DNA from 2 places in the Heliomicrobium sulfidophilum genome. Region 2 is predicted to be linked to the other one. Evidence: riboswitches for the same ligand, from Rfam matches in the RefSeq annotation. Region 2 holds a riboswitch; the other holds the start of a gene.
What was found. Region 2 has a riboswitch for cyclic di-AMP ahead of AC0CW1_RS09220 (CBS domain-containing protein). Riboswitches for the same ligand answer to the same signal wherever they lie in the genome.
Positions count from the first base shown of each region.

Region 1 (3,401 bases), on a different contig from region 2:
GAGATCCTCACGGAAGAGGTCTTTGCGAACCATCTCTTCAAGATGGCGGTTCGTGGAGACGATCAGCCGCACATCGGCAGTGACCGGTCCATCCGGAGTGTCGACGAGGGGCAGTTGTCCTTGCAGCAGCCGGACCAGCCGGGCCTGCGCTGGAAGAGGCATGTCACCGATGTCGGTGATGTGCAACGTGCCCCGGTGGGCCAGGGCATACTTGCCCGATGACGCCGACGCCGGCGCCTCTCCCATGGCGCCGAACAGTTCGATCTCCAGCGCTTCCGGTCCCAGGCCACTGCAACTGATCTGGATGAAGGGTCCCTCTTTCCGATTTGACTCGATGTGAATGGCGTGAGACAGCAGTTGTTTGCCTGTGCCGCTCTCTCCCCGGAGCAGGACCGTTGAATCGGTCCGGGCCACCCGCCGGGCCGTTTCTTTGATCATCCGGATGGCATAGCTGGTCCCGACAACGGCCTCAAAGCTGTAGCGAGCGCCCCGGAACTTTTGCAACTCAACCTTGTAGTAGTTCAACTCCTTTTGCAGGGTATTGATCTTCGAGGCCAGGGCGTTTAGTTCGTTCACGTTTTTGAACATGATCTTGCCGACAGCCCCAACCACCTGTCCATCTTTGACGATGGGGATGCGCATGGCGATGTAGTCATGGACGCCGGTATGCTGCAGGTCGCCCACTTCCGGCTGTCCTGTCTGTAAGACGATGTGCATGCGCGTCCCCTCGACCATGTCGGCCACATGGCGACCCAGCAGGTCGGACTCGCGAAATCCCAGGAAGTTGCAGTAGGCCTGATTGACCATGGTGATCACGCCCTCGGCGTTGACGACGATGATACCGTCATAAGCGGCCTCTAAAATCGTCTCCAGGGTGCCCTTCAGTTCTTTCACGCGGTTGAGTTCTTCCACGACCGATTCCAATTCGGTCACGTCTTGTAAAATGGCTACGGCGCCGACGAGTCGCTGTTTGCGCAGGATGGGGGTCAGGTTGACGAAAAAGATCCGCTCCTGGTACTTGAAGCGCAAGCCGGTCAGGGGTTGGCCTGTTTGAATCGTCTCGCGCAGACGGCATCTGGGAATGACAGCCTCGATCGGCAGACCGATGACATGGCGGGCCTCTTTGCCAAAGGCGCGGGAGGCGGCCTTGTTGAAGACGCGCACCAGTCCCTCATGGTCTGTGGCGATAATCGGGTTGTGGGAAGCATTAATGATAGCCACCCAGTTGAACAACTGGGTGACGATTTCATCTCGTTGTTGCACAAGGCACACCTCCTTTTCGTATTTTTCTGATATTTCTACATATTGGGCAATTTTCCTTCTGAACTGCCATATTCTTTGGACACAGTGTCTACATTGCTGTCACGGGGTCGAAGGAGTTGGCAAACCGTCCAGACTCTTCCGCTGGAGGAAGAATGATCGTCATGACAGGGCCTGTCCAGGTCGGTATAATTGCGGAGAATCAAAAATAAAGCGCCGAATCCCCAAAGGGGGTACGGAGGAACCGCGACCATCACTGGTCGTTCCGCAGTCGCTTGCCGACTGCGAGGGGTGAATCTTCTTCGGAAGAGGGCCAACCTTTCTGGCCCAACCCGTCAGCTAACTCCGAAGGCGTAGGAAAGGATGATTGCTTTCATGGTCTTCCGTCGTTCCTGGCTGCGCGCCGGGATGCTGTCGGCAGCTTTTACCCTCCTGCTCTGGGGAGGCGCCGCTGTAACCCCGGCCCATGCATGGCAGTACACAACCCAACCGGGTGACAGCTTCTATTCGTTGGGACAGCGCTTCGGTCTTCCCTGGACCCTGATTCAGAGCGCCAACAAGGTCGATCCCAGCAACCTGACCTCCGGCAAAGTGCTGAACATCCCTGACGTTTTTACCTACACCGTCAAATCGGGCGACAGTCTCTTTCTAATCGCCAACCGTTTCGGCTCCTCCACTTGGGCCATTAAGGAACTGAACCGACTGACCGCTGATGAGATTCGTCCTGATCAGGTCCTCAAGGTGCCCACAGGGATCGGCCGTCAAAACCAGAGCGCGAACAGCGGCGTCAGCCAATCTGACGTGGACCTGCTGGCCCGGTTGATCGAGGCGGAAGCCTCCGGAGAGCCCTATGAAGGCATGGTGTCCGTCGGCGCCGTCGTGCTCAACCGGACAAAGAGCGGCAAGTTCCCTGCCTCTGTCGCTGGCGTCATCTATGATCCCTGGCAGTTCACACCAGTGAAAAACGGGATGATTAACCGCCCGGCGAGCACCCTCTCCCAAAAGGCGGCTCAGGATGCGCTGGCTGGCTGGGATCCCTCCAAAGGCGCCCTCTTCTTCTTCAATCCCGGCAAATCTTCCGATGGCTGGATGCGCAATCGGGTGATCACCACCAAGATCGGCAACCATCTCTTCGCTATGTAATTTGAATGCTAACTTGATATAAAAAATTAAAAAGTATATAGAGAGGCCGCGCCGGATGTTTTTGAATGACCGGTGCGGCTTTTTTCCTTCTCTTCGATCAGCACCGATAAGTCAGAACCGGATCAGACAATGGGAGTCGAGCCATTCGACAGGCGTCTCCAGGAGCGTTTCGATGAGGGTGGAGCCGTATTTTAACAGGTAGGGATAGATGTTGTAGACCCGCTCCTGCGGAGCGCCCGGCCAGAGGTGTTGTTCCAACTTTCGGAAGTGACTCCGCGTGTCCTGGCAGCGCTGGCGGTGACGGTGCTCGACCTTCTGGCGCAGGAAGCGCGCCTGGGCAATGACGCGAGCCAGGTTCTCTTCGGCCAGTTTTTCCGTCTGGCGGTCCCAGTTAGCGATGCGCTCAATAGCCGGCAGGTAAGCCTCCCGGACTCTCGATTCCAGGCGCTCAAAGAGATCGTCGATGCCCAGTTCGTCCTGGGCGGCCAATTCTTCTTTCAATCGTTTTTCGAGCATTGAGGGAACTTCGGCGAAGGACAGGTCGTAGCGATGGAACAGCTTCTCTACAAATCCCTCCACGAGGGTAGCGCTCAGCCGGGGAACGATGGGCGGCATTCCCATATCCATGGCCCTATAGACATCACGGTAGGCGGCGAAGTAAGCGATCTCGCCGGGGCCGGCCACATAGGCGACCGTGGGCAGGAGCGTATCCTGCAAAAGCGGGCGTGTGACCACATTGGCGGAAAAATGCGCTGGCTCACGACGGGCCAGATCGAGCAGTTCATCGCGGGTGAAGGCGACATCAGCGCCCCGGAGCCGGAAACCTGCTCCGTCATGGACCAGGGGCAACCGGCGGCCCTCATGAAAGAAAAAGAGGTTCGTCTCTTCTGGGCCCTTTTCCACCTGAGGCGTGTACCCCAGTTCCCGGATCCGCCGGACGCCTTGGGCCAGACCTTCGCCCAGGGCAGCGTTGTTTTTGAGGACCCCCGTGAAGAAAG
Region 1 covers NZ_JBVTZZ010000004.1:468,209-471,609, forward strand. Annotated here, with positions in the region: gene AC0CW1_RS03925 (sigma 54-interacting transcriptional regulator) at 1-1,263, opposite strand, end outside; cyclic di-AMP (ydaO/yuaA leader) riboswitch at 1,465-1,629, shown strand; gene AC0CW1_RS03930 (cell wall hydrolase) at 1,636-2,403, shown strand; gene bshC (bacillithiol biosynthesis cysteine-adding enzyme BshC) at 2,515-3,401, opposite strand, start outside.
Region 1: another riboswitch for cyclic di-AMP. It lies ahead of AC0CW1_RS03930 (cell wall hydrolase); the one in region 2 lies ahead of AC0CW1_RS09220 (CBS domain-containing protein).

Region 2 (3,401 bases):
TTGCCGAACAAAACTTGCTGAATAAAAACGTCAGTTTTTTCCTTCAAATGAATCAGGTGGGGGCTGACCAATTTGCGCCCGTCTATCGTCTCTGTCACCAGCACCGTCGGCTGCATGGGCGAGTCCTCGTAGAACTGCACCACATAGCCCTCCTCGCCGGTGGAGAGACGCACCCGCGTGTTCAGCATCAGATCGCGGAGCCGGTCGATGAAGACGAAGAGGATGTGCTTGTCGAGGTGGTCCCGGGCGCTGGAACTCATGATGTTGACGGCGTTGATGTGATCAAGCCGCCCCCGGTAGGAACGGTTCGTCGTCAAAGCCGAGTAGACATCGGCGACAGCGACGATGCGGGCAAAGAGGTGGATCTGGGCGTAGCGCAGGCCGTTGGGATAGCCTTTGCCGTTGCACCACTCCTGGTGCTGGAGGATGCAGGCCATCTGCTCCTCGGGCAGGCGGACGCCGCTCTCCTGAAAGACCTTCATCCCCGCCTCGGGGTGGGAGCGGATGAGAGTAAATTCTTCGTCGGTCAGCTTGCCCTGCTTGTTCAGGATCGCGTCGGGGATGTAGATCTTGCCGATGTCGTGAAGGATGGCGCCGACAGCCAGGCTCTCCAACTCCGCTTTCGAGAGGCCCAGGCTCATGCCGATCATCGTGCTGAGCAGGCAGACGTCGACGGAATGATGGAGCGTATAATCATCGGTATCCCACAGTCGCGACAGGCGCAGACCGATCTTCTCATCACGGGCGATGGCAGAGACGATCTCCATCGTGGTGTCGCGAATGGCGTTTTCATTGAAGCCATGTCCCTCGCGCATGTCGAGAAAGACATCGCGCACCGTCTCAATGGACTGTTGGAACAGAACCTGTTCCTGTCCCACTTTTTTCAAAGATTCGTACTGCATCTCCAGGCCGGAAACCTTCGGCTTCTGTCCCGTCAAGATGCCGATCTCTTCCCATTTGAGGATCTGCCGGTAAATCGCGTCGGTGAGCAGCGTACCCTTGGGGATCAACAGCCGCCCGTCGACGGTGAAGACGTCGTCAGCTAGCGTATCCCCGACGGCATACTGTTCGGAGACTTTACCCGATCGCGCCGAAAACAATTACGCCCGCCCCCATTTCAGTCCCATTTTCATTCGATGAATTTTCGACGGCGCCGCCTTATTTTCCTCTGAAATAAAAAACAAAACCTTAACATAAAAACGTTAGCAATCATAAGAGAATTCCCTGCTAACGCCCCCCTGCGCCCGAATCGGGGGTTTTACAAAGGGGGCGAGGCAGTGTATGATTCCTTTGTAAGAACGGTTCCAAGGCGAATCCAGAAAATAGTCTTAATTTTCACAAATCGCTGAGTTCCCGGGCAGGGAAGCGGGGGAACCAACCGTAGCGGATAACACCGCCACTTCTGGGGTGAGTCCTGGGCCTCCGACGCTCAGGTAGGGCAACTCCGCCGCCCGAACCCGACAGCTAACCTCGTAAGCGTCGCTGGAGAAAGGAAGATTACCCGACGTGAACATCGCATTTTTTCTCATCCCGAAAAAAGATGTCATCCACCTCCCCATCCACTCTACCATGCGGCAGGCTGCCGAGAAGATGGAATACCACCGCTACACCGCCGTTCCCCTCATCGACAGCCAGGGCCGTTACGTGGGCACCTTGACCGAAGGCGATCTCCTCTGGAAGCTGAAGAATACGCCTGGATTGAGCTTCGACACCATGCACAAGGTCTCCCTCATCGATGTGCCGCAGCGGATGAACATCAAGCCTGTCCACATCTATGCAGAGATGGAGGAACTGATCTCCCTGGCCAGTGAACAGAACTTTGTCCCTGTCCTTGATGACCGCGGCGTCTTCATCGGTATCGTTCGTCGTCGTGAGATCATTGAATACTGCGCCGGCCTGTTGCAGGCGGGACGGTCGACCGTCCGGGTTGCCGCCAACGGGGGCTGACCGAGAATTCGCCTGCGAGTGATGACAACCCGTGGGATATTAATCAATAAGATAGTCACCTTTATCTGAGATAAACACCCGCGCCGTGAAAGAGAGGCTGCGGGTGTTGCTTTTTACCCTCCCCGCAACGTCTTCAGCCGAAACCTCGCCAAGAAACGCTCAAAGACATCCGGTTCGGCCCGGACGGTCACCACGATCTCGGGCAGGCGGAAGGCGCCGATGGAGACCTTCCGTTCCGCCCCCAAATCAACGCGCCAACCCTCTCCCTCGAAGCGCCCCGGCGACTGCTCCACACCGCCCAGTTCGATCAGGGCTTCTCCCAACTCCTTGCGCGTGATCGAACGCATCCGCATCTCTTTTTCCAGCATGGCCCATCCTCCGTTCCTATGTGATCATCCCAAACCTTTCCGGCTTGTCCGATTGCCCCGCTTCTTGTTATTGTAATCTTTGACGCGAACTCTTGCCAACGAGGTTCCCCTCATTATAAAACACTTTTCCCCGAGCCCCGAAAACCTTCCCTTCAGAAAAACAATGCCTGGCCTGTCACCTTTTCTCCCCCGGCGCCGTCTCTAAGATGGAAACCCAAAAGGGACCGTTGCGCAACGGCTATAAGGGGGCGAAGACCATCGACGGCCATCCCATCGCCATTTCAACTCCGATGTACGGTGAAAATATGGAACAGCGCTTTCAACAACTGTATCGGGAGATGGCGCCCAAGCTGGGCCGCCAGGCCGCCTTCCTTTTGGGGGACCCTGCCGCTGGAGAGGATCTCGTCCAGGAAGCCTTCCTGCGGCTGCATCGAACCGGTCTTGACACGGTGGAGCACCCTGCCGCATGGCTGAGCAAGGTGATCAGCAACCTCTGCTATAGCCACCTGCGCAGCGAAGGGAGCCGCCGGCAGCGCGAGGAAAAGGTCTTTCTCCTAGCCTCTGCTGAGACGGCGGCCACAGCCGCCCTGTCCGCCGAGCAGGTGGTCCTGGAACGGGAGGAGGCGCGCCTCACCCGCCTGGCCTTGGACCGCTTGCAGCCACGAGACCGCCTCGTCCTGCTGCTCAAGTTCTCCGGATTCAGTTACGACGAGATCGCCGTTGCCGCCGAGATCGGTCGCAGTTCCGTGGGAACAGTGCTCATCCGGGCCCGCGAGCGATTCAAAAAAGCCTATGAACTACTCCGCAACCAGCCGCTCAAAGGGGGGTGATCCGATGAACTGCCGTGATCAAGGAACCTGGCAGGCTTATCTGGACAACGAAGTAACCGCTGATGAAAAAGCAGAACTGCAACGCCACCTGGACACCTGCGCCCCTTGTTCCGCCACACTGGCTGAACTGACCGAACTGGAGCAATGGTCCGACCGGCGGGTGACCGCCTACGCCAAGGCGATCGAAACCGAGTCCTCCTTCCCGCCGTCGTCCCTCCCGCCCTTTGAACCCGACAGGCTCCGCTCCCCCCTATCG
Region 2 covers NZ_JBVTZZ010000005.1:739,253-742,653, forward strand. Annotated here, with positions in the region: gene AC0CW1_RS09215 (HD-GYP domain-containing protein) at 1-1,100, opposite strand, end outside; cyclic di-AMP (ydaO/yuaA leader) riboswitch at 1,334-1,494, shown strand; gene AC0CW1_RS09220 (CBS domain-containing protein) at 1,507-1,947, shown strand; gene AC0CW1_RS09225 (MoaD-like domain-containing protein) at 2,061-2,315, opposite strand; gene AC0CW1_RS09230 (sigma-70 family RNA polymerase sigma factor) at 2,522-3,145, shown strand; gene AC0CW1_RS09235 (zf-HC2 domain-containing protein) at 3,150-3,401, shown strand, end outside.